One region of the Streptomyces sp. NPDC107559 genome, then DNA from elsewhere that is predicted to be linked to it. Evidence: riboswitches for the same ligand, from Rfam matches in the RefSeq annotation. Region 1 holds a riboswitch; each other region holds the start of a gene.
What was found. A riboswitch is a leader RNA that binds a small molecule or an ion and turns the genes downstream of it on or off. The one in region 1 is predicted to bind cyclic di-AMP.
Positions count from the first base shown of each region.

Region 2: it holds a riboswitch for cyclic di-AMP, as region 1 does, so the genes downstream of both, ACZ7OY_RS27020 (C40 family peptidase) here and ACZ7OY_RS07470 (M23 family metallopeptidase) in region 1, are expected to answer to the same signal.
Region 3: it holds a riboswitch for cyclic di-AMP, as region 1 does, so the genes downstream of both, ACZ7OY_RS14430 (M23 family metallopeptidase) here and ACZ7OY_RS07470 (M23 family metallopeptidase) in region 1, are expected to answer to the same signal.

Region 1 covers NZ_JBVKBD010000002.1:168,085-177,649, forward strand. The annotation lists gene ACZ7OY_RS07450 (sensor histidine kinase) at 1-2,531, opposite strand, end outside; gene ACZ7OY_RS07455 (MBL fold metallo-hydrolase) at 2,974-4,155, opposite strand; gene ACZ7OY_RS07460 (TetR/AcrR family transcriptional regulator) at 4,352-4,963, shown strand; gene ACZ7OY_RS07465 (SGNH/GDSL hydrolase family protein) at 5,013-5,798, opposite strand; gene ACZ7OY_RS07470 (M23 family metallopeptidase) at 6,132-7,097, opposite strand; cyclic di-AMP (ydaO/yuaA leader) riboswitch at 7,100-7,261, opposite strand; gene ACZ7OY_RS07475 (tyrosine-protein phosphatase) at 7,714-8,511, shown strand; gene ACZ7OY_RS07480 (DUF6126 family protein) at 8,598-8,723, opposite strand; gene ACZ7OY_RS07485 (helix-turn-helix domain-containing protein) at 8,720-9,385, opposite strand; gene ACZ7OY_RS07490 (hypothetical protein) at 9,565-9,565, opposite strand, start outside.
Region 2 covers NZ_JBVKBD010000010.1:833-10,397, reverse strand. The annotation lists gene ACZ7OY_RS27050 (ABC transporter permease) at 1-49, shown strand, start outside; gene rpmG (50S ribosomal protein L33) at 121-285, shown strand; gene ACZ7OY_RS27040 (50S ribosomal protein L36) at 358-480, shown strand; gene ACZ7OY_RS27035 (YoaK family protein) at 488-1,204, opposite strand; gene ACZ7OY_RS27030 (cysteine desulfurase-like protein) at 1,359-2,561, opposite strand; gene ACZ7OY_RS27025 (DUF1996 domain-containing protein) at 2,872-5,019, shown strand; gene ACZ7OY_RS27020 (C40 family peptidase) at 5,193-7,052, opposite strand; cyclic di-AMP (ydaO/yuaA leader) riboswitch at 7,061-7,235, opposite strand; gene ACZ7OY_RS27015 (transaminase) at 7,565-8,914, shown strand; gene ACZ7OY_RS27010 (Lrp/AsnC family transcriptional regulator) at 8,969-9,409, shown strand; partial or broken gene ACZ7OY_RS27005 (RNA-guided endonuclease InsQ/TnpB family protein) at 9,521-9,565, shown strand, end outside.
Region 3 covers NZ_JBVKBD010000003.1:645,919-655,483, reverse strand. The annotation lists gene ACZ7OY_RS14430 (M23 family metallopeptidase) at 1-896, opposite strand, end outside; cyclic di-AMP (ydaO/yuaA leader) riboswitch at 907-1,072, opposite strand; gene ACZ7OY_RS14425 (PP2C family protein-serine/threonine phosphatase) at 1,328-2,674, opposite strand; tRNA gene ACZ7OY_RS14420 (tRNA-Met) at 2,860-2,933, opposite strand; gene ACZ7OY_RS14415 (dihydrofolate reductase family protein) at 3,098-4,231, opposite strand; gene ACZ7OY_RS14410 (MarR family winged helix-turn-helix transcriptional regulator) at 4,308-4,829, shown strand; gene ACZ7OY_RS14405 (GTP cyclohydrolase II) at 5,054-5,704, shown strand; tRNA gene ACZ7OY_RS14400 (tRNA-Lys) at 5,810-5,882, opposite strand; gene ACZ7OY_RS14395 (amino acid permease) at 5,992-7,527, opposite strand; gene ACZ7OY_RS14390 (FG-GAP repeat domain-containing protein) at 7,576-9,565, opposite strand, start outside.

The DNA.
Region 1 (9,565 bases):
GGGGCGGCGGGCACCGCGGGCTGCGCCCGGGCTATACGTGCCTTGTCCAGGAAGGACGTCGGTACGGCGACGCCGGGCGGCGACGGTTCGGCGGCAGCGGGCGGCGGTACGGCGACGGGCGTCGGTGTCGGCGTCGACGTCGGCGCGAGGTGTACGTCGTTCGGTACGAGCTGTACGTCGGAGAGGGACGCGCCGGGGGGTGCGGCCGCCTCCAGGCTCTGCTGGGCCTCGGCCAGGCCGACGCCACGCTGGAAGGCGGCCATCAGGCCCGGGTCGTGCGCGGCGACGTGTTCGGAGTCCTGGCGGGGCGTGGGCCCGCCGCGCAGCTGGGGGGCGATGTGCTCCTGGGCGCGCCGCCGGGGCAGCCGGGGCTTGCCCATGGTGCCGCGCACCGCGCCGCTGCGCGGGGTGGGCAGCCCTTGCGTGCTCTCGGCGACGGTCCGGCGTTCCTCGGGCCTGATCCCGGGAACGGCCGAAGCGGGGTTGGACCGTTCCCCCCTGGGGCCGCGCACCGGCAGAGCAGCGGGCGCGCCCCCGAGCGGCCGGGAGGCGTCGGGGGTGCTGCGCGGGGCCGGCAGTTCGCCGTGACCGCCGGACGTTCCGCCGTCGTCTCCGCCCGGCGGCCGGTCCGGTTCGCCGGTGCGCGCCGATGCGCCCGGACCCGCGGTGCCCTGCGGCAGAGCACGGATCCCGGCCTCCGGCCGCGGACCGGCTCCGGCCGCCTCCGGTCGCGTACCGCTCGTGGCAGCTGCCGGGCCCGTGCCGCTCCCCGGCCGGGGAGCGGCGGCGCCGTTCGCCTTCGCACGCGGATCGGTGCCGTTCGCCACGGGGGACGCCCCGCCGCGACCCGACCCGGAGGCCGGCCCGCCGCCGTTGCGGGTGAGCGCCGGGCCGTTCCCCGTCGGGGCCGGGCCGCTCCCCGTGCGGGCCGGTCCGTCGCCGTTCCCGGTGCGGGCCGGTCCGTCGCCGTTCGTCCCGTCGGCCGGGTACCCGAACCCGGTACCGCCCGGGATCGGGATCGGGCCGCGGCGGCCCGGCACGGGGACCGGCCCGCTGACACCTGGCGCGGTCGAGGCGGAACCCGTGGAGCCCGTACCGCTCCCGCTCCGCGCGCTCCGGTCGAGGGCGGCGGGAACGACGGTGCCACGGTCGTCGTCACGCTGCTGCCGACGCCGTCGGCCGGTCGGGACGGCAGGTACGGCGGGCGCGAGCTGCCGTCCGGACTCCGGGGCGGATCCGGTCCCGGACTGCTGCGGTGCGGCGGGACCGGTCGCCGGGTCCGCCGGCCGTGGCACGGCGACGGCCCCGAGGACGCCACCCGGCGCCGTGCCGAGCAGCCCCTGCGGCACGACCAGGACGGCCTGCACCCCGCCGTAGATGTTGGTCTGGAGGCGGACCCTGATGCCGTGTCGGCGCGCGAGCTGGGAGACGACGAAGAGCCCGATCCGGCCGTCGGCGAGCAACCGGGCGACATTGACCTGGTCGGGGTCGGCGAGCAGGTCGTTCATCCTGCTCTGCTCCTCGGCGGGCATACCGAGCCCGCGGTCCTCCACCTCGACGGCGAGCCCGGAGGTGACGAGATTGGCCCGCATCAGCACCTGGGTGTGCGGGGCGGAGAACACCGTGGCGTTCTCGACGAGTTCGGCCAGCAGATGGATGACGTCGGCGACGGCGTGACCGCGCAGCTCGCCGTCGACCGGCGGGACGAGCTTGACCCGTGAGTACTGCTCGACCTCGGCGATCGCGGAGCGCAGCACCTCGGTCATGGACACCGGGTTGCTCCACTGCCGGCGCGAGACCGCCCCGCCGAGCACGGCGAGGTTCTCGGCGTGACGGCGGATGCGGGTGGCGAGGTGGTCCACGTGGAAGAGGCCCTTGAGCAGGTCGGGGTCCTCGATCTGGTTCTCCAGCTCGTCGAGGATGGAGATCTCCCGGTGCACCAGCGACTGGAGCCGCCGGGCCAGGTTCAGGAAGACCTCCAGCTTCTGTTCGCTGCCCGTCTGACTGGAGAGCTGGGCGGCCTGCACGACGGCGGTGACGGCGCCGTCGTGCGCGCGGGCCAGGTCCGCGGCGAGCAGTTCGAACTCGTCGGCGTCCTTGGCCGGGCCGCCGCGCGGCTTGCGCCGGGGCGCGTTCTCGCCGCGTCGTAACGCCTCCACCACGGCGCGCAGATCGGCCTCGCCGCGGGCGCTGCTGCGGCGCAGCGCGGCGATCCGGTCGGTCACGGACCGGGCGGCACGGTCGGCGGCGACGGCGGCGATCAGGATCCCGGCGACGGTGACCGCGAGGGCGCCGGTCAGTACCGCCCACAGGGTGATGCCCTGTCCGGCTCCGGCGGAGCGGGCGGTGACCAGGATCGCCGCGCACGCGCTGAGGGCGACCGCGATGGGCGGCAGCACGGCGAGCCGCAGGAGTTGCGGCCGTATGTGGGCCTCGGGAAGCGGGACGGCGGGGCGGGCGACCGGCCGCCCGTGCCGCCCGCCGCCGTCACGGCGGTCTGCGCGTGCGGCCGGTGCGCGGAGGTGAGACATCGGTGTCCTCGTGCTGGTCCGTCGAGCCTGAGCCTGGTTGCTCACGCGTGGTGCGCAGCTCGGGCATGCGCCATCGCGATGCCGGTCGGGAGAGCCGAAGAATTCGGCCCTGCGTCGCCCGGCGGACACTCACAGTAGTCGCGGTTGCGACAGGTGCGGTGGGCAGTTGGCAAAGTCCCACGGGGAGCATCCCGCTCTGGTATGAGGCCTCGCACGAAAGACCGATAAACCCACCAGACCCCCCTCCCCCAGGGGGAACGCGAAGAGAACCTGGCAGTAAGAAGTTGGTCTCAACCGATCAGAAACAGTCGCTGTCGGTGATGCCGAAAGGCTCGGTGATGCCGAAGGGGCGGGAACTGTTGCCGCCCGACCGCGCACGGGTGCCGACGGAGCACGAGAGGAAACGGGGCCGCGCGTGGTCCGGCCCCGGACGGATCGACCGCTACTCCCCCGCGAAGGCCGGTTCCGGTCCGGCCGACGCCACCGGCGGCCACGTGGGCCAGCCCCCGGTCGGCGGCTTGGCGACGGCACGCCACCACGGCGCCGAGGGCGCCGCCACGGTCGGCTCGAACGGCTCGCCGGCCACCGGGGCCGCCAGGTTCGCTCCGGCCTTGTGCAGGGCCCGCATCGTGCCCTCGCCCGGCTCGGCCCACGGGTGCGGCGCCAGATTGAAGGTCGCCCAGTGGATGGGCAGCATCACGCCGGCCGCCGGGTCACCGGACTGGAGGTCGAGGTGGGCCTGGACCCCTTCCTCCGGAGTCATATGAATGTCGGGCCAGAAGTCCGAGTACGCACCGATCTGGATCATTGTGGCGTGGAACGGGCCGTGTTCCGCGCCGATGCCCCGGAATCCGTCGAAGTAGCCCGTGTCACCGCTGTGGTAGATCCGGTGTTCCTCGCCGGCCACGACCCAGGAAGCCCACAGCGTGTGCTGGGTGTTGCGCAGCCCGCGGCCGCAGAAGTGGCGCGCGGGGGTGGCGGTCAGGGTGAGGCCGCCGATCCGGGTCGACTCGTGCCAGTCCAGCTCGCGCAGCCGGTCGGCCGCCACACCCCAGTGTTCGAGGTGCTCGCCGACCCCGAGCGGCACGGCGAACAGGGTGTCCGTGCCCGCCAGCGCCTTGATCGTGGGCATGTCGAGGTGGTCGTAGTGGTCGTGGGAGATGACGACGACGTCGACCGGGCCGAGCGCGGCCAGCGGCAGGGGCACCGGGTGCAGCCGCTTGGGACCGGCGAAGGCGAACGGCGAGCAGCGCTCCCCCCAGACGGGGTCGAACAGCACCCGTCGGCCGTCGATCTCGGCGAGCACGCTGGAGTGTCCCATCCAGGTGAGCCGCAGTCCGGAGGCGGGCGGCCGGGCGAGGTCGGCGAGGGTGGTGGCGTGCACCGGGATCGTGCCGCTCGGGGCACGGTGCGACTTGGCCTCCCGGTCGAAGTACACCTTCGCGAGGGAGGCGGCGGAGCCCGAGGGACGGATCCGGGACGGGCCGCCGGGGTTCTGGAACACCCCGTCCTTGAAGTGGGGCGATCTGCGGATGCGCGCCATGCGCCCGCCGCTCGGGTCCGCGCCGAAGGCCGCGGGCTGCAACGAGCGGAGCCCGAGGCTCGAGGAACGGGAACCGGGCACGGCACCTCCAGGGGGAGTCAGGACGTTTCATTATGGTCGGCTCCTGCCACAACGCCGGTGCCCGGCCGTACGTTCCCGCCCGCCCCGCGGGCAGCCGTGGCGCCTGTCACCGGCGACGGCCGTCCCGAACCCGGGCCCGTTCGGTACGGATCACTTCGCCGTTCCGGCAGCGGGGGTGCGGCACTAGGGTGACCGGGTGGCGAGAGTGCGGTTGAACGTGGCGGAGCGGCGCGAGGAGTTGCTGCGGGCCGCCGTGCAGCAGATCGAGGCGCGGGGCGTGGCGGCGGTCAGGATCGCCGACGTGGCCTCGGCGCTCGGGGTGAGCAACGCGCTGGTGCTCTACCACTTCTCGACCAAGGAGAAGCTGGTCGCCGCCGCCTTCACCTACGCGGCCGAGGAGGACCTGGCCCGGTTGCGCAAGCTGCTCGGCCGCCGGACGACCGCGCTGCGGCGGCTGCGCTCGGCCGTGCGCTGGTACGCCCCCACGGGGCAGGCCAAGGGCTGGCGGCTGTGGATCGAGGGGTGGGCGGCGGCGCTGCGCGAGCCCGCGCTGCAGGACGTCACGCGCGACCTCGACCGGCGCTGGAAGGCGGCGCTCGCCGAGGTCGTCGCGGACGGTGTGGCCGCCGGGGAGTTCGAGTGCCCGGACCCCGCGGCCACCGCGCTGCGTCTGACGGCGCTGCTCGACGGGCTCGCCGTGCAGCTGACGTCGTACTCCGGTGCCGTCTCGCGGGCCCGCGCGCAGGAGTGGGTGGACGAGGCGCTGGCCCGGGAACTGGGTCTCGCACGGGAGGCGTTGACGGCGTAGGCGCGGAGCCGGCCGGAGGACCGGCCCCGCGCCCGGGTCCGTCGGCCGCTCAGGCCACGGACGCGATCCGTTCCTTGATGTCCTCCGGGGACAGCGCGCCCTTGGCGGTCACGTGGTCGCCCGAGGACTCCCCGCGCAGCCGTCGGCCGATCCACGGAACCAGGTACTCACGCGCCCAGTGGACGTCGTCGCGCCGTACTTCGAGGGTGCCGCGCGGGGGCAGCGCGGGCCAGGGCTGCTCCGGGTCGGCCGGCACGTCCACGCCGAGGGTCTGGCCCGCGCGCAGTGCCACGCGCGTGTGCCCCTCGGGCCCGAGGTGGAGCCGGTCGTCGTCCCAGGCCCGGCGGTCCTGGACGGACTTGAGGGACCACAGGTCCAGCACCGGGCAGCCGTACCGGTCGGCGACGGCCCGGACGTGCCCGTTGTAGGTCGCGATCTTCCCGCGCAGGTGCTTGAGCAGGGGAACACCGCGGGTGTCGAAGCCGGTCGTCACCATGACCGTGCCGGATACGGCGGTCAGCGCGGCGATCGCGCGCTCGAACCGCTCCGCCACCTCGTCGGGGTCGGTCCCGGGCCGCAGGATGTCGTTGCCGCCGGCACAGAAGGAGACCAGGTCCGGCGCGAGTCGGACGGCCTGCGGAAGCTGGTCCTCCACGATCTGGTCGAGGAGCTTTCCGCGTACCGCGAGATTGGTGTACTGGAAGTCGCCCTCGGGCTGCCGGTCCGCCAGGAGTACCGCGAACCGGTCGGCCCAGCCGACGAACGCCCCGTCGGGGCCGGGGTCGCCGACGCCCTCGGTGAAGCTGTCCCCCACCGCTACGTACGACCCGATCACTGCTCTGCTGTCACTCTTCGAATCGTCTGCCACATCGGCTCATGATTCACCTTCGAATGTGACCTACGCGACCGTAGCCATGGGTTGACGGACGGTGAGATAAGCCACTCCTAAAGAGTTGCCCAATCGGGGAATAAGCGTGCGATCCGGGACGTCGACGCGGTGCCCGCACCCGGGCACGCCGAAGGCCGGACCCCGGGGGTGGGGGTCCGGCCTTCGACGGCGGAGACGCGTGCGGGAGACGGCCTGTCGGTCGGACAGCCCGTCAGCCGCACGGCCCGTCGGTCAGACGGCCCGGCTGTCAGGCGGCCCGGCTGTCGGACGGCCCGCGGGTCAGACGGCGACGCCGTGCGCGCGGAGGTAGGCGATCGGGTCGATGTCGGAGCCGTAGTCCGGCGTGGTGCGGATCTCGAAGTGCAGGTGCGGACCCGTCACGTTGCCGGTCGCGCCCGAGAGGCCGACCTGCTGACCCGCGGTCACGGCCTGGCCGGCCGAGACGGAGAGCTGGGACAGGTGGGCGTACTGCGCGTAGTGGCCGTCGGCGAGCCGGATGACGACCTGGTTGCCGTACGCGCCGCCCCAGCCGGCCGAGACGACGGTGCCCGCGCCGACGGCCTTGAGCGAGGTGCCGGTCGGGACGACGAAGTCGACGCCGGTGTGGTGGCCGCTGGCCCACATGCTGCCCGCCACGTGGTAGGCGGTGCCGATCGGGGCCCCGGCGACCGGGAGCGTGAAGCCGCTGCCGGTGGTCTGCGGCGCGGCGGCCTGCGGGGCTGCGGGCTTCGACGCCGAGGACTGCGCGGACGAGGACTCCGTGGACGCGGACTTCGCGGAGGAGGACTCCGCCGACGGGGACTTGGGCGCGGCGGCCTGCGGGGCGGCGGACCGGGCGTCCCCGCCCGTCACGGCCTGCGCGCCGATGCTGAGCTTCAGACCGGGGTGGATCAGCGACGGATCGGCCCCGACGGCCGCCCGGTTGTCCTGGTAGAGCCGGTGCCAGCCGCCGTCGACGTGCTGCGCGTCGGCGATCTTCGCGAGGTAGTCGCCGGCGACCACCGTGTAGGTACGGACATCCGCGCTCTGCCCGGCAGCCTGCTCGGCGGTCTTCTGGCCGCTCGTCGCGACGGACTGCGTGACCGTGCCGGGAACCGACTGGACGGCGGACTGCGGCGTCGCCGCGTGCGCACCGGTGGCTCCCAGCAGCGGGAGGGCGAGCGCGGCGCCGCCGGTTCCGGCGACGGCGAACGAGCGGGTGAGACGCAGGGTCTTGGGACGGCGGTGCTTACCCTTCGCGGGCATGGCGATTTCCTCTCCGGCGCCTACGAGGTGAGCTGTCGGGTGCGGACTGGAGATGCCCGGCCGCGCTCGCGGCGCGGCTGAACCCCTAGCCTGTTCCGGTGACGGGACCAGGCGGTCGAGCCTGTGGGTCCCCCGCTCCTGCCGTGCACGGGTGAGTGTGCGGGCACCGGGCGGCGGCAGGATTAGGCGTCCGTCCGGATCGGTGTGGAACCTAAGCGAGCCCGCCGCAAGGGGACAAGCGCCCCCTTCCGGATCTGCCCGATTTGCTTGATCCGTTACGAGAGATCCCGATTACCCTCTGTGAATTCACCGCCCTCTCGCTTCACATCTCCCCAAAAAAGCGCACTGATTGCGTGAACATGACGTACCACTCACGGTCACCGATATGACCCTGCTCACGCGCTTGCCACTCAGCCGCCTTTACTCCGGGGCGACTTAGCACGAAAGGTTCAATTCGGGCATACATCTCAGAGATTCCAAATAGCGGCGATCTGCGCATTGAGGCTTTGGCCTGTGGACAACGCGGCCCCCCTCGAACCGATGTCGTATCGTCGACAGCGCATCCCGTCGGCCACCCGCCGAGCCACGCCGACGGGTCCAGCGGGAGGAGCCCCCCTTGACGCAGCAGGTCCCGTCGACCGAGCCCGAACTGGCCGGAGTGCGCAACTTCCGTGACGTCGGCGGGCTGCCCACCGCCGACGGACGGCGGGTGCGCCACGGCGTGCTGTTCCGCAGCGGTCACCTGGCGCACGCCACCGACGAGGACGCGGCGTTCCTGTCCTCCCTGAAGCTGCACACGATCTTCGACTTCCGCAACGCGGCGGACCAGAAGCTGGAGGGCCCGGACGTCGAGCTGCCCGGCGTGCGCAATGTGAACCTGCCGCTGTCGGACCCGGCGGACGGCTCCGAGTTCTGGAAGATGGTCCGCGACGGCGAGATCGAGCAGCTGCGCGCGATCCTCGGCGAGGGCAAGGCCGCCCACCGGATGATCATGTCGTACCGCACCATCGTCAAGGAGCGGACGGCCGAGCACTCCCGGGTGCTGCACTCGCTCGCCGAGGACGGTGTCCCCGTCCTGATGCACTGCGCGGCGGGCAAGGACCGCGCCGGTCTGTCCATCGCGGTGACGCTGCTGGCCCTGGGGGTGGAGCGCGAGGCGATCCTCGCCGACTACCTGGAGTCCAACGCCACGCACCGCCGTTACAAGGTGCGCCGCAGCGACTCGTCCTCGGCGGGCTACTCCCCCGAGGTCATGGAGCTGCTCAGCCCCCTGTTCGACGCGCGTGCGGAGTACCTGGCCGCGGCGCTGGAGACCATCGAGGAGAACTGGGGCGGCGTCGACGCCTACCTGGAGCTGGGGCTCAAGCTGACCCCCGGGACCCGGGAACGGCTGCGCGAGCGGCTCCTGGACTGACCGGAGGCCGGAGCCCGGCGGCGGTCCGCCGCCGGGCTCCGGCCTCCGGGGCCGCCCGCTGCCGGGCGGCCACTGCTACCGGGTGGCTACTGCTGTTGCGCGCCGACCTCGAAGAGCAGCCAGATGAAACCCGCGAGGACGTGTCCCACGGCGATGTAGATGATCAGCCTGATCCAGAGGGCACGGGGGAACTTCTCCTCGATGTCGCTCATGGCCTCTCTCCGATGACGTTGCCGAGGCACAGGGCGGCCGTCGGGCTTTGCAGCAGGGTGTGTACGAACAGCAGCTCGACCCCGGCGGGGTCCTGAGCGGCGATACGGTGCGGGGTCAGCGAGTCGAAGTGCGCGCTGTCGCCCGGACCGAGCAGATGGGTGGCGTCGGCCAGCCGCAGCCGCAGGCGCCCGGTGAGGACGTACAGCCACTCCTCGCCGGGGTGCACGCGGACGATGTCGCCCTGCGAGCCGTACGGGACACGCACCCGCAGGGGCTGCATCCCGCGGCCGGGCGAGCCGGCCTGCCAGTACGTCCAGCCGCCCGCGGCGGTCGGCTCCATGTCACCGGCGCGCAGCACGGCGTCCCGGTCGGGGACCGTCTCGCCGAGCAGATCCGAGACTGTCGTACCGTAGACGCGGGCGAGTGTGAGCAGCATCGGCAGCGAGGGCTGGCGCTGCCCGGTCTCCAGTCGGGAGAGATGGGCGGGCGACAGCCCGGCGGCGCGGGCGGCGGCCTCCAGGGTCAGTGCGGCCCGGCGGCGCAGGGCGCGCAGCCGCGGCGCGACGGCCGGAAGACCTTCGGCGGTCTCCGCCGCCGGTTCCGCGACCGGCTCTGCTGCCGGGCCGAGCGGCGGCTCGGGGGCGGCTTCGGGGAAGCTCATGGGATCCATTGAGCCAGCCGATTGCCTCCCAGGCAAATAACTTGCCTCTCAGGCAAACCGCAAGCTGCAGGCCCTGGAGCACGGCCCGGCGACCGCCTACGTGCCGGTGCCGCTATCCGTGCCGGTGCCTGTATCCGTGCCCGTGCCGGCGCCCATGCCCGTGATCCCCATGCCCGTGAT
Region 2 (9,565 bases), on a different contig from region 1:
CTGGATCGCGTTGCGCCGGTGCGGGGACACGCCGGGAATGTCCCGGTGAGGCCCGCTGTTGTAGGCCTCGTGACTGGCATGCACCGATCAGTGGGTGCGATGCCGGTGAGAGGAGAATGCATGGCCCGCAACGAGGTCCGTCCCGTCGTGACGCTGAAGTCGACGGCCGGGACCGGTGTGACCTATGTGACGCGCAAGAACCGCCGCAACGACCCGGACCGGCTGGTCCTGCGCAAGTACGACCCGGTGGCAGGGGCGCACGTCCCCTTCCGCGAGGAGCGATGACCACGGTCCACGCTCCGGCGCGCCGCTGACCGCGGCCACCGACGCCCGATCGAACCGAAGGAGAACGCAGCCATGAAGGTGCGTACGTCGCTGCGCGCGCTCAAGTCCAAGCCGGGGGCGCAGGTCGTCCGGCGACGGGGTGTGACGTTCGTCGTCAACCGGAAGAACCCCCGCTTCAAGGCCCGCCAGGGCTGACCCGGTCTCAACCCCGGGTGTCCGTACGGGCCGCCGCCGCGGTTCGCCTGCGGGCCGTGCGTTCGTCGTGCACGAACAGCGCCAGGCCGCAGGTCAGCACCGCGGCGGCGGCCCACACCGCGTGCACGCCCACCGCCACGGTGAGGGCCGCACCGCCCAGCGCGCCGGCCAGGAACGCCAGGATGACGGCCGTGAACTGACCGGCCCGGCGCGCCGCCTCCCGGTCGCCGTCGACGAGCGCCTCGTACGCGCTCTGTGTCGCGGTCCGGAGGTTCCCCGTCGTCATCGTGCTGTTGTAGGCGGTGTCCACGAGTTTGCGGAACGCGGTGATCTGCACGGACGCGGTGAACGAGATCAGTACGACGACCAGCGCGTCCGGTGCGGTGGCGGGCAGCAGCCCGACGCCCGCCAGCACCACGATCTCCAGCACCAGCGCCGCCACGGGAGGCCACCGCACGACGCCGGCCGGCCGGGGACGCTTGAGCGTCTCCGCCGCCACGACACCCGCGATGAACGCCAGGATCGGCGGAACGTGGCGCCACGCCTGCCCCCACTGCCTGTGGGCCGCCTCGATGCCGAACAGGACCACGTTCCCCGTCTGCGCGTTGGCGAAGACGCCGTCCAGGCTCACGAAGGTATAGGCGTCCAGCGCCCCGCCGACCATCGCCAGGAGCACACCCAGTCGCACCGACTGCGACGTCGGCAGCGGTTCCGGGACGCTCACCCTCCACCTCCGGCGGCCGGCTGCGCAGCGGCCTTCGCCCTACGCTCTCACCCACCCCGTGCCGCCACGGCGCACGACACGAGCGCCGGGCGTACGGCACGGGGGGGTGGCGTACGGCGCAGGCCGGTGGCGTACGACCCCCGCTGCGGCCCGCTCAGGCGCGGAGCGCGCCCAGGGCCGCGAGCAGCCGGTCGACGTCGTTCTCGTCGGAGTACGGTGCCAGGCCGACCCGCACCGCCCCTTCACCGCCGAGCCCGAGGCGCACGGAGGCCTCCAGCGCGTAGAAGGAGCCGGCCGGGGCGTCGACGCCGTGGTCCGCGAGATGGCGCGAGACGTCCGCCGACCGGTGGCCGGCCACGGAGAACAGCAGGGTCGGGGTGCGGTGCGCGGCGCGGGAGTACACCGTCACACCGCCGAGGTCCGCCAGCCCGCGCTCGATCCGGGCCCGCAGGGCGTCCTCGTGGGCCTCGACGGCCGTGAAGGCGGCGCGCAGGCGCTCCTGCCGCGTGCCCTGCGCGCCGGGCGCCAGGTCGGCGAGGAGGTCCACCGCGGCACGGGCGCCCGCCAGCAACTCGTAGGGCAGCGTGCCGAGTTCGAACCGCTCCGGCACGGCGTCCGAGGACGGCAGCAGCTTGTCGGGCCGCAGCGTCTCCAGCAGTTCGGGCCGGCTCACCAGCACGCCCAGGTGCGGCCCGAGGAACTTGTAGGGGGAGCACACCAGGGTGTCCGCACCGAGCTCGGCGAGGTCCACGGTCGCGTGCGCCGCGTAGTGCACCGCGTCCACGTGCAGCAGCGCCCCGGCGTCGTGTGCCAGTCGGGCCACGGCGGGGATGTCGGGGCGGGTGCCGATCAGGTTGGACGCGGCGGTCACGGCGACCAGCCGGGTGCGCGACGACAGCACCGCCTCGATGTGCTCGGGCCGCAGCTCGCCCGTGGCCGGGTCGAAGTCCGCCTCGCGGACCCGCGCGCCCACGGCCTCCGCCGCCTGGATCCAGGGCCGGATGTTGGAGTCGTGGTCGAGCCGGGTGACGACCACCTCGTCGCCCGCGTTCCAGGTCTTGGCGAGGGTGCGGGCCAGGTCGTAGGTGAGCTGGGTGGCGCTGCGGCCGAAGACGACGCCGCGCGCCGGTACGCCGGTCAGGTCGCCCAGCGCGGCGCGGGCGGCGGCGACGACCGCCTCCGCGTTGCGCTCGCCCTCGGTGGTCTGCCCCCGGTTGGCCAGGGGTGCGGCCAGCGTCTCCACCATCGCGTCGATGACGGGCTGCGGCGTCTGGGTACCGCCGGGAGCGTCGAACCGGGCGGACCCGGACTTCAGGGCGGGGATCAGGGCGCGGAGCGCTGCGACGTCGAAGGCCATGCCAACTCCCTGGGACAAGGGGGTGAGGTGCGTGCATCCCACCCGTACCGGGCGGTTACCGCACATGATCGCAGTTCGGGTGTCCCGCCGCGGGGCCGGGTCCGTCTCACCGGCGGCTTCCACGGCCTCGGCAGGCTGCGCCAAGTCCCGGAATGCGAGACGCCCTAGCAGGCACTCCCTGTGACGACGTCGGTACGCGATAAGAAAATGCTGTGAATTCGTGAGGCGCCTGAACGCCTCCGGGCCCGGCTCCGTATGGGACGAGGGATTTTCATACCCGGAGCCTCGTCACGACGCGTAGGAGTTTTCCGTGGGACGCAACACGCGCAGACGCCCAACAGGCGCACGACGCGCGACCTTTGCCGCAGCCGCTCTGATCCTGGGCGGCGGAGGACTGGTCGTGGCGAACGTGTACGCCTCCGCGAGCGAGAGCGGGCAGGGCGGCGACACGCAGCAGTCGGGCGGGTGGGGTCCCGGCACGATCGACTGTCCGGACGTCGGCGACAGTCTGACGGACGTTCCCGATGCTGCCCGCGCGGACGTCGACAAGGAACTCGCGCTGCTGGACCAGCAGGTCGCGGAGGCCTACAAGAAGCTCCAGGAGTCGGCGCAGGCCGTCCAGGACGACAGCGGCTTCGCCGACAGCGAGATCATGAATCCGCTGAAGGAGACGCGGGCCGCGACGATCGAGCGCATCGCGGTCGCCATCGGCCAGGCCGGGGACCGTCCGGAGGATCTGGAGGCGCTGGCCGCCTGCACGCTGCGCCAGCAGACGCAGGATCAGGGCCAGCAGGGCCAGGGCCAGGACCAGGGTCAGCAGAACCAGGACCAGGGCCAGCAGAACCAGGGGCAGAACCAGGGGCAGGGTCAGGCCGGAAACGGCGGGCAGGCCGGAAACGGCCCGGTCGCTGCCGACTACGCGGACATCAACTCGGCCCAGCCCAACGCGCAGAGCCCCGCACTCCAGGCGGACGCCTCCCGCGGCACCTTCGCCACCAGCTGCGGTGTGAACGCCAACGGGCTGTTCAACTCCGACAACGTCATCGTCGCCCCGGGCGTCAGCAACGGAGCCCACCACTTCCACGACTACGTCGGCAACCAGTCCAACAGCGCCTTCGCCAGCGACGGCGACCTGGCGAACGCACAGACCAGCTGCCAGGACCAGGGCGACAAGTCGTCGTACTTCTGGCCCGTGCTGCGTCTCCAGAACGGCACCCAGGAGCGGGACGCCGGATCGCCCGGTGGCGGCACCGAGGGCAACGCCGGTCAGATCGTCACGCCCAAGCAGGTGACGATGACCTTCGTGGGCAACCCCCGCAGCAAGGTCACCGCCATGCCGCGGCTGCTGCGCATCATCACCGGCGACGCCAAGGCCTTCGTCAACGGCCCCGCCAACGCCAACGCGTCCTGGAGCTGCACGGGCCTGGAGGACCGGCAGTTGAAGGACAAGTACCCGCTCTGCCCGAGCGGCAGCGACGTCGTGCGCACGTTCAAGTTCCAGAGCTGCTGGGACGGACGGAACATCGACAGCGCCAACCACCGTACGCACGTGGCGTTCGCCGCCGCCGACGGCTCCTGCCCGAGCGGCTTCCAGGCCATTCCGCAGCTGGTGCAGCGCATCGTGTACGACGTGGACGCGCCCAGCTTGCAGGACGGCGGCCGTACGACCCCGCTGTTCGCGGTGGACTCCTTCCCCGAGAACCTGCACAAGCCGATCACGGACCACGGCGACTTCATCAACGTCTTCGACGAGAAGCTGATGAACGAGATGGTCGACTGCATCAACGGCGGCCGGCAGTGCGGCGTGGGCGCCGAGCCGGGCAACGGCGGCGGCGACAACGGGGCCGGTAACGGCGGCAACGGCGGCGACAACGGCGCGGGCAACGGCGGCGGCAACGGCGACCAGGGCCAGCAGACGCAGACCCCCGAGCCTCCGAAGGACGGGAACGGCGCGCAGGGGCAGACCGGTGGCGACACCGGTAACGGTGGCAACGCCGGTAACGGTGGCAACGCAGGCAACGGTGGCAACGCAGGCAACGGTGGCCAGGCGACCATGGAGCCGCCCGCCGCCACGGCCACCGCCACCCGTCCCGGCAACACCCAGCCCAAGCCCTACTCCTCCCCCTCGGCGACCAACCGCCCGAAGGACGACTCGGGACAGCAGGGTTCGGGCGGCAACGGCTCCGGCCTGGTCACCACCGCCCCCGAAGCCGACGACACGGCAGCCGCCGGATCGGGCTCGACGGGCGGCGCCGAGCAGACCCAGGCCGCGGACGACGGCGGGCAGGCCACCTCCGCCGCGCAGCCGGCCCCCCAGACCGTGCCGCAGACCGAACCGCAGGCGGTCCAGGGCGGTCTCGCCGAGACCGGCGCGCAGCTGTGGCCCGCGGCGCTCGGCGGCGTGCTCGCCATCGCCGGTGTCGTCCTGCTGATCCGCACCAGGCGACGCCCCGTGTGACGACGCCCGGGTGAGCACCCACGGCACGGCGCCCGGACCGGTACCGACGGTCCGGGCGCCGTGCCGATCCATGCCCGGCGTACCGTGCCGCCGTAACGTGCGAACTGCCCGGACGGAATGATCCGTCCGGGCAGTTCGCGGTTCGGGTGGGTCCTCGGTGTGAGTCCCGAGGGTCAGGCGGGCCGTGCCGCGCTGTGGATCGCCGCCTGCCCGGCGAAGAAGATGGACTCCTCGCGGATCAGGGCACCCGGCCCCGGGGCGTGGATCATCGTGCCGGGTCCGGCGCAGACACCGACATGGCTGGTGTCGCCGTGGAAGAAGATGAGATCGCCGGGCTGGAGGTCGGTGAGCGGGATCGCCGAGACCGTGCGGGCCTGGTCGGCCGCCGCGCGGGGGAGCGCGACCCCGGCGGCCCGCCAGGCTGCCTGGGTGAGACTGGAACAGTCGTACGACTCGGGGCCGGTCGCACCCCACAGGCACGGCCTGCCGATCTGGGCGCGCGCGAACTCGAGGGCCTTCGCGGCCTTGCCGCCGTACCCCGCCGGTTCCGGAATGCCGACCGCGACCGGGGCGGGCATGGCGGGGGCAGCAGGCATGGCAGGCATGGCAGGCATGGCGGGTGCCGCGGGCATGGCGGGTGCGGCGAACTGGCCGGTGTTCATCAGGGCGAACTGGCCCGTGTCGGCGGGGTTGCCCGGGTAGGCGGCGACCGCGGGGGCGCTCGGATAACCGGGGCTCACCGGGGCGCTCGGGTACGCGGCGGTCACCGGGGCGCTCGGGTACGCGGCGGTCACAGGGGCGCTCGGGTAGGCCGGGTCGGCAGGGGTGGCCGGGTAGCCGACGTCAGCGGGGGCGCCGAGGTAGGCAGGGCTCGCGGGGGCGCTCGGGTAGCCGGTGGCGACCGGGGCGCTCGGGTAGGCCCCCATGCTCGGGACGGCGCTGAACTGCCCCGTGTCGGCGGGGGGATTGGTGAGACCGGCCTCGAAGGGAAGGCTGAACTGCCCCGTGTCGACGGGGGTGTTCGGATAGGCGGCCACGCTCGGGATGGCGCTGAACTGCCCGGTGTCGGCCGGCGGGTTCGTCACGGCGGCATCGAGGGGGAGGCTGAACTGCCCGGTGGCGATGGGGGTGTTCGGGTATCCCGCGACACTGGGAACGGTGCCGAACTGACCGGTGGCGCCGGGAGCGCTCGGGTACTCGCCGCCTCCGGCGAGCGGGCCGGGGGCGGGCGACGGCTGGGTCAGCCACCCGGTGCCCTCGCCGAACAGCGGGTCCTGCTCCGGGACCGGCCAGCGCGGTGCGGCGGCCGGTGCGCTCTCCGGGGCCGGTGGAGCGGTACGCAGGGCGACCTGCCGGGTCAGCAGCCTCCGGGCCTGGGTGAGCTTCTCCTGGTTCTGCCCCTTGGCCGACCGCCGCGCGATCTGCCGTGCCGCGGTGTCAGCCACAGGCGTGGCCGCAGGCACGGGTGCGGGCGTGACCGCGAGAGCAGGCGTCACCGTGGGTGCGGCCGCGGGCGGTCCGGCCGGGAGCGCGGAAGGGGCGGCGGGCAGAGCCGGGAAGGCGTCCCGTGGGCGCTCCGGCGCGGCCGGGAGCGCGGCGATGGGCGCGACGGGCCCGGCGGTGAGCTCCGGGGCGCGCCGGGCGGGAGCCTCAAGTTCGGGGCGAGGGGCCGGAATGGCGGCCGGGAGCTCCGGCGCGGGCGCCGGTGCGGGACGGGCCGACGGGGCGGGCATCCGGTCGGCGGGCAGCACGGCCGCGACGATCGGGCCCACGTTGGCGCGCGCTCCGTCGAACCACTTCCGGGCGACGGCGTCGAGGGCGGGGTCGGACGGCTTGCGCTGGGCGGGACGCGCCGGGCGGCCGGTCCTGCGGTCGCCGACCGACATCGCGCGGGTGGCGTTGTAGGTCCCCGAGTCGGTCTCCGCGCGGTCGTAGAGGGTGTTGATCCGCTGCCGGATCTCCTCGCCGCTGACCGCGTCCGACATACCGGGGAGGCCGAGACCTTCGGGGCGCTTGTCGCGTCCTGGCGCCATCGGCGACGTACTCCTTCCGTGCTCCGCCTACCGAGTTAGCTGTCGGGTTCGGGCGGAGGTTCCGGAAGGCGTGCCCTACGGCCCTTGCCCCGCAGGGCGGTTGGGCCGATTCACCCCAAAGGATCGGTTGGGTCCCCGGCTCCGGCGGCCGCAGTGGTTCACCGGACTCGGCGGAGGCAGCGCGGCCCGGCGGGATTCGCCGGAGGAACCGAGCGGCCTGGCGCCAACTTAGCTAATTTGTGCGGCTCGTGTGAAGGTTGAAGTGCGGTATGTCCGATACGTATTGTGACCTTCATTTCCCTCCGTCGCGCTCCGGGCCGGAGGCGAGAGGGGTGGGGGTGGGGCGGCGGCCGTCGCGCTCCGCGCCCTGTTGGCTCGATCGCTTCGCTCGCTTCGATCGGTGCACGTGAATCGATTGTCGTGACGATCGATTCCGTCGTCGAATCTTGAATCGGCATACGATTCAGTCGTACGCTCTGTGTGCTCATCCGCCGTCGCTCTACGAGGTAGTCATGGACCGCACCCGCCTTCAGCACCTCCTGGCCCGCGAGAGCGCCGAGGCCGACCGTCGCAACCCCCGCTCTAAGACCGCCTACGCGCGGTCCGAGCATCTCTTCGGCCGGGTGCCGATGACCTGGATGAACAAGACCGCCGGTGCCTTCCCGCGCTATCTGGACACCGCGCGCGGCGCCAGGGTGACCGACATCGACGGACACGAGTACATCGACTTCTGCCTCGGCGACACCGGCGCGATGGCCGGCCACTCGCCGGCGGTGGTGGCCGAAGCCGTCCGGCACCGTTTCGCCGAGCTGGGCGGCGCGACCGCGATGCTGCCCACCGAGGACGCCGAATGGGTCGGCGCGGAGCTGACCCGCCGCTTCGGGCTCACCCGGTGGAGCTTCTCGCTGACGGCGACGGACGCCAACCGCTGGGCCATCCGGCTCGCCCGCGCCGTCACCGGCCGCTCCAAGATCCTCGTGAACGGCTACAGCTACCACGGCAGCGTCGACGAGTCGCTCATCGTCGTCGGGCCCGACGGCCTGGGCGCCGCTCGGCCCGGAAACGTCGGTGCACCCTGCGACGTCACGCTGACCAGCAGGGTCGCCGAGTTCAACGATCTGGAGCGGCTGGAGCGCGAACTCGCCCACGGCGACGTCGCCGCCGTCCTGATGGAGCCCGCGCTGACCAACATCGGCATCGTGCTCCCCGAACCCGGCTACCTGGCCGGGGTCCGCGCCCTGACCCGGCAGTACGGCACCCTCCTCATCAACGACGAGACGCACACCTTCTCCGCCGGTCCGGGCGGCTGCACCGCGGCCTGGGACCTGGAACCGGACGTCCTGACCATCGGCAAGGCGATCGGCGGCGGCATCCCCGCGGGCGCCTACGGCCTCTCCGCCGACCTGGCCGACCGGCTGCTGTCCCGCGCCGATCTCGACCTGGTGGACATGGGCGGCGTCGGCGGCACCCTCGCGGGCAACGCGCTGTCCGTCGCCGCGATGCGCGCCACCCTGGAACACGTCCTCACCGACGACGCCTTCACCCACATGTCCGAGCTGTCCGAGCGCTTCGAGGCAGGGGTGCGCGCGGGCATCGCCGCCCACGGTCTGCCCTGGTCCGTCAGCCGCCTCGGGGCACGCACCGAGTATCGCTTCGCCGACCCGGCCCCGCGCACCGGCGCCGAGTCCGCGGCGGCCGGCGACACCGAGCTGGAGGACTTCCTCCACCTCTATCTCGCCAACCGCGGCATCCTGCTGACCCCGTTCCACAACATGGCGCTCATGTGCCCCGACACCACGGAGCAGGACGTGGACACCCACACCGGGCTGTTCGCCGCCGCCCTCGCCGAACTCGTCGGCTGACGTGCGCCGATAGGGTGGGCGCGAGCCGCCGGGAAGGAAAGGGGACCAGCAGACGTGGACGAGATCGACCGGGCCATCCTGCGGGAACTTCAGACCGACGGGCGTATCGCGTACGCCGACCTCGGCCCCAAGGTCGGCCTGTCCGCCTCCGCCGCCCGGCAGCGGCTGCAACGCCTGCTGGACTCCCGGGCCGTCCAGGTAGTCGGCGTGACCGACCCGATGGCCATGGGCGGCCAGGCCATGGCACTGCTCGGCATCGGCGTGGACGGCGACCCGCGCACGGTCGCCGACGCGCTCGCGGAACGGCCCGAGGTGGTCTACTCCGTACTCACCTCGGGCGGGTTCGACCTGTTCGCCGAGGTGGTCACGCCCGGCCCGAAGGACCTCCTGGACTTCGTCAACGACGTCGTCAGGCCGATCGACGGAGTCCGGCAGGTGCAGTCCTTCCCGTACTTCGGGATCCACACCCACCGGTTCCTGTGGGACGTCGGCTGACGGGCTGGGCTCGGCGCAAGCCTCGTCCTTCAGGGCAGGGTAAGTCGGAATGGTCCGCAGGGCGAGGCTGTCCAGGCCGGTGTTGTCAGTGCCGGGCAGTAGTTTGTTCACATGCAGCTCCGGTACAACTTCCGCGTGTACCCCGAGCCCGCACAG
Region 3 (9,565 bases), on a different contig from region 1:
CCGGTGGCGACCTTCTGCCCGACGCTGACGCTGATCGAGGACTGGTGGCAGAACCACAGCTCGGTGCCGTCGTCGAGGGTGAGGATCGTGCGGTAGCCGTAGGAGCCGGCCCAGCCCGCCTCGGTGATCGTGCCGCTGTGGATCGCCTTGATGAGCGTTCCGGTGGGCGCGGCGAAGTCGAGGCCCGTGTGGTACCCGGAGGACCACATGGAGCCGGCCTCGCCGAAGGTCGAGGTGATCGTGTACGAGGAGGTCGGCAGCGTGTACTGCTTGGCGAGCTCGGCCAGGCGCTCGGCCTCGGCCTTCTTCGCGGCCTCCTCCTCCGCCTTCTTCTTGGCGGCTTCGGCCTTGTCCTTGGCCTCCTGCTCCGCCTTGGCGGCCGCGTCGGCGGCGGCCTTCTCGGCAGCGGCGGCGGCCTTGGCCTCGACCTGGGTCTGCTGCTGCTCGGCCTGGGCCATGATCCGGCTGCGCAGCGCCTCACCGGCGTCGGTGGTGCCCTGGGCGGTTTCGGCGTTGGTCACGCCTATGCCGCTGAGCGGGGTCGCGACGTCCTGCGTGGTGTCGGCGGGCTTCTCGTCCGACAGCAGGGAGCCGACGGAGGGAAGGTCGGGCATGGAGATGGAGACCGGAGGCTTGCCGGTGTTGGCGCTGGCCATTCCGCCGCCGGCGACGGCGGCTATGACACCGACGCCCAGGACGGTGGAGCTGCGGGCGAGTCCCCCGCCACGCTGCTTGGCGACGCGATGCTTGCCACGCGGGGGGCGAACGGTCTCCGCGGTGGGATTCCACTCCTCCCACGGACCCTCGTCGGCGCGGTAGCTGTCGAAGCCGAAGGCTTCGGTGCTGGGCTGGCTCGGCACGAACGGGGCCTCTGGGGCAGGCGGGTTGGACGCCACGTGGGCGTGCTCCTTCCTTCCTTCTCGCCTACCGGGTTAGCTGACGGGTTCGGAGCAGGAAGGTCTCCTACGCGCGTATACCGCCTGTCACTGATGTCACTGACAGTGGTGGCCGTGCGATTCACCCCAGGGTGTTGGTTCCCCGGTTCCCTTGCGGGATTCGGCGCGTGCGCACGGAGCCGCCTTGTGACGGCTGGGACGACCGCGCTGCGTTATCGAACGTTAATGGGCGCGAGGGCCGGATTCCAAGCCGTTCCACTTGATCAATAACATTTTTGGCCAGGACTTAAGGCGATGACCGGCGGAAATCGGGCGAGTTGACCCTTGTGCGAGGCTCGGGGCGACGCCTCAGGAGTCACCGGGGTTTTGATGGTGACTCAGATGTTATGCGCAGGGGGGTCGCGCGATCACTCCATGTGACGAAAGCCCGGTCAGGGTCGTCGGACGGCGAGCAGGGCCATATCGTCCGTCAGACCTCCCCCGCAGTGCCGGTGCACATCCCGCGCGAGAGCGGCGAGCAACTCCTCGGGGTCGTGGAAGGAGCGGCCGGCGAGCCGCTCCTCCGGGTCGTAGAACCGGCCTTGGGTGTCGCGCGCCTCGGAGGCGCCGTCGGTGTACAGGAGCAGGGTGGCACCCCTGGGGAACCGGGTCTCCTCCGCGCGGTCGGGCCGGCTGCCCAACTCGCCCATGCCGAGCGGCAGAGCCGGCTCGGTGGCGGGCAGGGGGTGCACGGTGCCGTCCGGGTGCAGCAGCAGCGGCGGCGGGTGCCCGCGGTTGAGGATCCGTACCGTCTCGTCCCCGTGCGGAAGTTCGGCGAGTACGGCGGTGGTGAAGCCCTCGAAGGCGTCGGGCCCGTCGCGCCGGGTGCCCTCGCGCGCCAGCGCCCGCTCCAGCCGCTGCGCGACCGCCTCCAGGGTCGCCTCCTGCTCGGCGGCCTCCCGGAAGGCCCCGATGACCACGGCCACCGCCGACACCGCGCCCATGCCCTTGCCCCGTACGTCCCCGACGACCAGCCGTACGCCGCGCGGGGTGTCCTGCACGGCGTAGAGGTCGCCGCCGATGAAGGCGTCGGCCTGGGCGGCCTCGTAGCGGGCGGCGACGTCGTACCCGCCGATCCGGGCGGCGGGCTCGGGCAGCACCGCGCGCTGGGCGGCCTCGGCGATCCCGCGGGCGCTGGCGAGGCGCTGGTCGCCGCGGCGCACGACACGGTTGATGACCGCGGCCATCACGGCGACCGTGGCCACGGTGACGATCTCGGTGACCGCGTCGGCGTCCGGGACCCGGGCGGACCGGGCGTGCACGGCGTACGCGCCGGCCACGGCGGCCACACCCGTGACGGCGGTGCCGAGGAAGGAGTACAGCGGGGCCGCCACCAGCGGGGCGGCCGTGAACAGGGGCGCCCCGGTGAAGCCGCGGGGCGTGCAGATGCCGTAGACGGCCCCGCCGACGGCCATCAGCGCGGGAAGCACCCTGAGGAGTGACCGCAGGAGACAGAACCGCCGGTCGTCGCCGGCGGCGGCGGCGGACACGGAGGACCTGGACGGTACGGAGGATGCGGGGGCCGCGGGTGCGGTGGGCGAGGCGGGCACGGCGGCTGCCCGGCCGCCGGGGCCGGTGTCCGGCCCGGACACCGGTCCGGGATCCGGGGCGGGGTCGGGCGAGAGGCGGCCGCCCGCGCGTGCGTACGGGACGAGGTGGTCGTCCGCGGCCGTGCCGGGCCCCTCGGCCGCGCCGGGTTCCTCGTGCGGCCCCTCACCCGTCAGGTCACCAGAGCGCACCACTCGTCTCCCGCCGTCTCCAGCCACGAAGGTCCAGATTCGCCGGAGTCGGCGCGCAGGGCGAGCGATGTTGGGCCGACCGGATGACGGCGGCGGCGAAAACGGCTCCGCGGGAACGCCGGTAGCCGTGGTGAAAACACTCAGGGCCGGAATCCGTGAACTGGATTCCGGCCCTGAGTCTTCAGTAGCGGGGACAGGATTTGAACCTGCGACCTCTGGGTTATGAGCCCAGCGAGCTACCGAGCTGCTCCACCCCGCGTCGGTAGAACCAGCATACGCCATTCGCGGGAGGGAATGCACAGCGATTGTTTCCGGGCCCGCCGGGCGGGCTTACGAAGGGCCGCCGGACGGCTTGCGAAAGGACCGACGAACGGGCTTCCGGAGAGACCGCCGACAGGGCGCGGCCAGGTCCGGCGCGTCGGCTCAGCCCGGCAGGAGATGGCGGTTCGGCGCCTTGGCGGCCGCCTCCTGGTCCGGCAGGACGACGACATGCACGCCCTCGGCCGCCAGCAGCCCGCTGCCGTCGGCGCCGGTGACGAAGGTGTCCGGCTCCCGCCAGGCCGTGACCACCCGCCGCACCCCCGCGCCGAGGATCAGCCGCGCGCACGGGGCCGGCCGGGACGCCCGCCGGGCGCACGGCTCCAGGCTGCTGTAGACGGTCGCGCCGGGCAGCCGCGGGTCGGCCGGGTCGATCTTCGCCAGGGCCGCCTCCTCCGCGTGCACGAGGGGATCGCCGCCCTCCCGGGAGTGGCCCCGGGCGAGTTCCGTGCCGTCGGCGGCCACCACCACCGCGCCCACGCTGAACGCGGTCCGCGACGGCGGGCACAGGGCCGCCAGTTCGCAGGCGAGCGCCAGCCAGTGCCGGTCGGCGGCCGAGACGGCGTCCGCGACACCGGGCGCGGTGGGCTCGTAGCGCATGAGAACGACGTCCTCGATCCGCCGGGTCTCCGTCAGCCGCAGCCGGCCGCCCTGGTAGGCCCCCGGGCCGAACAGCCGGGGCGCGGCCGGGTCGCCGACGAAGAGCGGGGCGAGGACGAGCTGGAGTTCGTCGGCGAGTTCCTGCTGGAGCAGCTGGGTGTGGATGGTGCCGCCGCCCTCGACCATGAGCCGCCGCACCCCCCGTACGTCGTGCAGGTGTTCCAGCAGCAGCCGCCAGTCGAGCTCGGGCCCCAGCGCGACGACGTCGGTCGCCAGACCCGCCCGGCGGGCCCGCCCGGCACCCTGGTCGGTGGTGTAGAGGACCTTCTCGCCGCCGGTGTGCCAGAAGTTCGCGGCCGGGTCCAGTTCGCCGGATCCGCTCACGGTGACCTTGAGGGGGTACTCCGGCCGCCCGGCCGCCACCCGCGCGGCCCGCCGCTCGGGCGAGTTCACCAGCAGCCGGGGATTGTCGGCGCGGATCGTGCCGGCCCCGACGAGGATCGCGTCGACGGAGGCCCGTACCTCGTCGACCCGGTCGAAGTCGGCGGGGCTGGAGAGCAGCAGCCGCTCGGGGCCGGTGTCGTCGAGGCAGCCGTCGAGGGAGACGGCGGCGGACAGCAGGACGTACGGGAACGGCATCGGCGCGCTCACTCTCGGCGGCGGGGCGGGTCTCGGGACTCTTGGTTCAAGTTTGAAACAAACCTACACTGGCGGCATGACGACCCGCTGGCTCACTCCCGAGGAGCAGCGCGCATGGCGCGCGTACCTCGCCGCCACCCTGCTCGTGGAGGACGCGCTCGACCGCCACCTCCAGCAGGAGGCCGGCATGCCGCACCTGTACTACTCCATCCTGTCCCGGCTCTCCGAGGAGCCCGGACGCCGGCTGCGCATGACCGACCTCGCCGAACGACTGAAGATCACCCGCAGCCGGCTGACGTACGCGGTGACACGCCTGGAGAAGGACGGCCTGGTGCTGCGCGAGGGCTGCCCGTCGGACCGGCGGGGCAGCACGGCGGTCCTGACCGACGCCGGGATGGCGGTCCTGGAGCGGGCGGCGCCGGGTCACGTCGAGAACGTGCGCGCGACCCTGTTCGACCATCTCGCCCCGGAGCAGGTGCGGCAGCTGGAGGAGATCTTCACCGGGGTCGCCCGGGCGCTCCAGAGCGGCGCCGAGGCGCCCGGGGCACCGGAGGACATGCCGTGGCGCCGCCGCTCGCCGAAGCCCCCGTGCTCCTGACCGGAACCTTCGCGCTCCTGACCGGAACCTGGGTGCTCCCGACCGGAACCTGCGTGCTCCCGACCGGAACCCTCGCACTCCCGACCGGAACCCTCGCACTCCCGGGCGCGGCGGCGAACCGCGCCCCCAACCCATTGCTTCAAATTTCAAGCATGGGTTAGGGTCGGGGACACAGGTTCTGCTTCAAAACTGAAGCAGAAGTTCCCTCCGGACCCGGAGCCCGCATGCCCGACCTCCCCGCCGCCACCCAGCGCTCCCGCGTCCGGGTCCCGCTGCGTTTCCACGACGGCTACGGCGTCGACGCCGAGCTGGTGACCTTCCACGGCCTGGCCGACGGCCAGGAACACGTGGCGATCGTCCTCGGCGACCCCGCGCCCGGCACCACCCCGCTGGTCCGCCTGCACTCCGAGTGCCTGACCGGCGACGTCCTCGGCTCGGCCCGCTGCGACTGCGGCCCCCAGCTGCGCGAGGCGGTCGAACGCATCGCCGACCGCGGCGGAGTGCTGCTCTACCTCCGTCAGGAGGGCCGGGGCATCGGCCTCTACAACAAGCTCGACGCGTACGCCCTCCAGGACCAGGGTCTCGACACCTACGAGGCGAACGCGGCCCTCGGCCTGCCCGAGGACGCCCGCGACTACACGGCGGCCGCCCAGATGCTCCGGGCCCTCGGCATCGACGCCCTGGACCTGCTGTCCAACAACCCCGACAAGGCCGACCAGCTCCGCGCCCTGGGCGCCGACGTCCGCGACCGCGTGCCGACGGGTGTCTTCACCACCCCGCACAACGTCCGCTACCTCCGCGCGAAGGTCCTCCAGACCCAGCACACCCTGCCGCTGGCCGACCTCACGGAGCTGACGGAACTGCCCACGGGCTGAGGCCGCTTCCGGGGACGGCCGGACCGGGCGGGACCGCACTCGCGAAGGGCCCGGAAACCAGTGACGCCCCCAGCTCGAAGTACCTCTGAGCTGGGGGCGTTCCGGTAGGCCCTGTGGGACTCGAACCCACAACCAATGGATTAAAAGTCCACTGCTCTGCCAATTGAGCTAAGGGCCCAGGCGATGTTGCCTCCCCGAGCATAGCCGGACAGGGCCGGGTCTCCGATCGGGTATCGGGGACCCGGCCGCGTCGGACGGCGTGGCGGCGCCGCGGTGAGCCGGGAGTGTCATGGATCGACCGGTTCGGGGGCCCCCTTGGCGGACGCCTCGCGCGCGATGGTGCGGGCGTGTTCGGGGTTGAGGAACCAGTGCCGCGCCGAGACCAGCCACCAGGTCGCGGCGAAGCCCAGGACGACGAGGACGGCGACGGGGGCGTAGTTGAACGTCTCCCAGGTGACCGGGGAGACCTGCGGCAGCATGAACAGGACCGTGATGGCCAGCACCCAGACCACCGCGACCACGCCGATCGCCCGCGACCAGCGGCCCAGGTGCCACGGGCCGCGCTCGAACTCCTCGCCCTTGCGCAGCCGCAGCAGGGTCGGCACGACGTAGGCGATGTAGAGGCCGATGACGGCGATCGAGGTGACCGCCGCGTAGGCCGTGACGTTGATCAGATAGGGCAGGCCGAGGACGAGCGCGCCGGCCGCCGCCAGCCAGACCGCCGCGACGGGGGTGCGGGTGCGCGGGCTGACGGTGTGCCAGACGTGCGAGAACGGCAGGGCGCCGTCCCGCGAGAAGGCGTAGATCATGCGGCTGTTGGCCGTCACCGAGGCCATGCCGCAGAACAGCTGCGCGCCGATCACGACCAGCAGGAGCAGCTTGCCGGCCGTCGCGCCCAGCGCGTCGAGCAGGATCTGGGCGGGCGGCGCGCCGGTGGGCGAGGCGAGTTCGTCGTCGTAGGACTGGATCGCGTAGGTGAAGCCCAGCAGGAGGACGAAGCCGGCGATCCACGAGGTCCAGATCGAGCGGACGATGCCCTTGGGGCCGGCCGTCGACGCGTCGTGGGTCTCCTCCGTCATATGGGCGGAGGCGTCGTAGCCGGTGAAGGTGTACTGGGCCATCAGCAGGCCGAGCAGGACGACGTAGACGCCGCTGCCCCAGCCGGTGTTGTTCACGAACTTCGTGAACACGAAGGACGTCGACTGGTGGTGGTCCGGGGTAAAGGCCAGCGCGCCGACGATGACCGCCACACCGATCACGTGCCACCACACGCTCACGCTGTTCAGCAGCGCGACGATCCGCACGCCGAAGGTGTTGAGCAGGCCGTGCAGCAGCAGGATCGCGGCGAAGAGCAGGACCGTGCGGCCCGGCGTCACCTCGAAGTCGAACTGGAGGTTGAGATAGGCCCCCAGGAAGGACGCCGCGCCGAAGTCGATGCCGGCCGTCACCGCCACCTGGCCGAGCACGTTGAACCAGCCCGTGAACCAGGCCCAGGCGGCTGCCGTGCGTGGGGGCGCGAGCCGGTGCGCCCAGAAGTACAGGCCCGCCGACGTCGGGTAGGCCGAGCAGATCTCGGCCATGGACAGGCCGACGAAGAGGGTCATCAGGCCGACCGCGACCCAGCCCCAGGTGATCACGGCGGGGCCGCCGGTGTTCATGCCGAAGAGGTACAGGGTCAGGCAGCCCGACAGGACCGAGATGATCGTGAAGGAGACCGCGTAGTTGGAGAACGCCGACATCCGGCGGGCCAGCACCTGTGTGTATCCGAGCTGGGCAAGCCGTTCCTCGTCCGAGAGCCCGCTCTTCTTGCCGTCATCTGTCATGCCCCCAGCGATTCCCTCGCCGGGGGCATGACATGCGTCACACGGTGGCTAGAAAATGCCCTTGTATACGCCCCACCCGCCGGCGATCTTCGTACGCGGTCCGAAGGCCCCCTTGCCGGTGCCGTTGTTGCGGTACAGGTTGCCCGCGGTGTCCCGCGCCACCAGGTCCGCCCGGCCGTCGCCGGTGATGTCACCGACGCCCACGACGGCGTTGTACGAAGCGCCCCAGGCGGAGACGGCCTTCACCCGGGCCTTGAAGCCGCCGGAGCCGTTGCCGTCGTAGCGCCACAGGGTGTTGGTCTTGTCCTGGGCGAGCAGGTCGCCGACGCCGTCGCCGTTGAAATCGCCGACGCCGACGATCTTCTTGTAGCCCTTCCAGTCGTCGAAGAGCTTCACCCGGGCGGCGAGTTTGCCCGCGCTGGTGGTCCTGTACAGGTAGACCGTGCCGGTGGTGGCGTTGCGGGCGATCAGGTCGGGCAGCCCGTCCTTGTCCACGTCGCCGGGCGAGGTCAGCACGTCGTACTGCTTCCAGCCGGTGCCCAGCGACACATGGCTGCTCGCCGGGGTGTACGAGCCCGCGCACCGGCCGAGGTAGCGGCGCAGTTCGCCGTTCGGCATCCGGATCAGGGTCTCGGCGCACCGGTCGCCGGTCATGTCGCCGAACGGGACCGCCACGGTCCCGGCGGCCCAGCCGGCGCCGGAGACCGCCCCGGCCACGGTGCCGTTGCCCGGGGAGTAGCGCACGCCCAGCCGGCCGGACGCGTCGAGCGTGACCAGGTCGCCGTAGCCGTAGCCGCCCAGGTCGTGATGGACCGGCAGACCGCCGGAGAGCACGACCGAGCCGCCGCTCGTGTAGGTGCCGGTGCCCTCGGTCGCCGTGGCGGTCAGGGTCCAGGTGTAGCGGCCGTTGTACGGGACCGCCCCCGCGTCCGTCTTCGCGTTCCAGCCGGCCTCGGGGGCCGTGCCGGTCCCGGACTGGGTGTGCACCGTACGGCCGAGGACGTCCTTCACGGTGAAGGTCCAGGTGGCCGGCTTGCTCAGCTGCCAGGTGCTGTTCCACCAGTCGTCGCGGACGTCCACCGAGCCGTCGTCGAACTCGGCCTCGACGGGCACCAGCGGCTGGGACGGCACCCCGCTCTGCACGACGTGCACGGTGTGCTCGGCGTCCACGTAGGCGATGTCGCCGCCGAACTTGTCCACCGACCAGGTCAGCCGCCGCTGGTCGGCGGTGTTCCCTGCGGGCAGGTCGGCGATCGCGCGCGGGGCCGCCGCCGTACCCGTGTGGAAGTCGGTGAGCAGCAGCTTCCCGGCCGTGCGGTCGTGCTGGACGAGATAGCCGTCGCCGACCAGGGCGGGCCCGGACGGCACGGTGATGTTCTTCCTGGCCGTACGGTCGTACACGCCCGCCGGGCCGGTGGCGCCGCAGTTCCAGTAGACCCAGCGGCCCACCGCCTGGAGCTCCTGGACCGTGCAGGGCGCGCCGGTGGCGAGGGTCTCGACCGTCTTCTTCTGTTCCAGGTCGTAGGCGGTGACGGTGCCGTTGCCGGTCCCCGGCGTGTACAGCCGCGAGCCCCACACGGAGGCGGCGGTGGCGGCGCGGGTCAGCCGCACCTCGTGCGTGTAGTACTTCTGCACCGCGTCGACGTACTGCTTGCCGGTCGAAGCGGCCTGATAGACGAAGTAACGTCCGGTGATGTCGACGAAACGGCCGCCCGTGACGAGGGGTTCGGTGCCGTGGTAGCTGCTGCCGCTCGTCCAGACCTGAGCGCGCTCCTGGCCCTCCTGGCCCTCGGCGTCGCCGAAGAAGACGCCGACATAGCCGTTCCCGGCCGCCCGCAGCGCCGTGCAGTCGCCCGCGTCACAGCCGACCCGCTGGAGGTGGGCGCCGTTCGCGAAGGTGCCCGCGTAGCCGCGGAGGTCCCGCGCGCCCGCCGCCGTGCCGTCGGCCGTGATCGCGCGGTCGGTGACGTAGGGGTCGCCGTTCGGGGCGTTCTCCACGGTCGTCAGGACACCGCCGGCGTAGTCGAGGCCCCACACC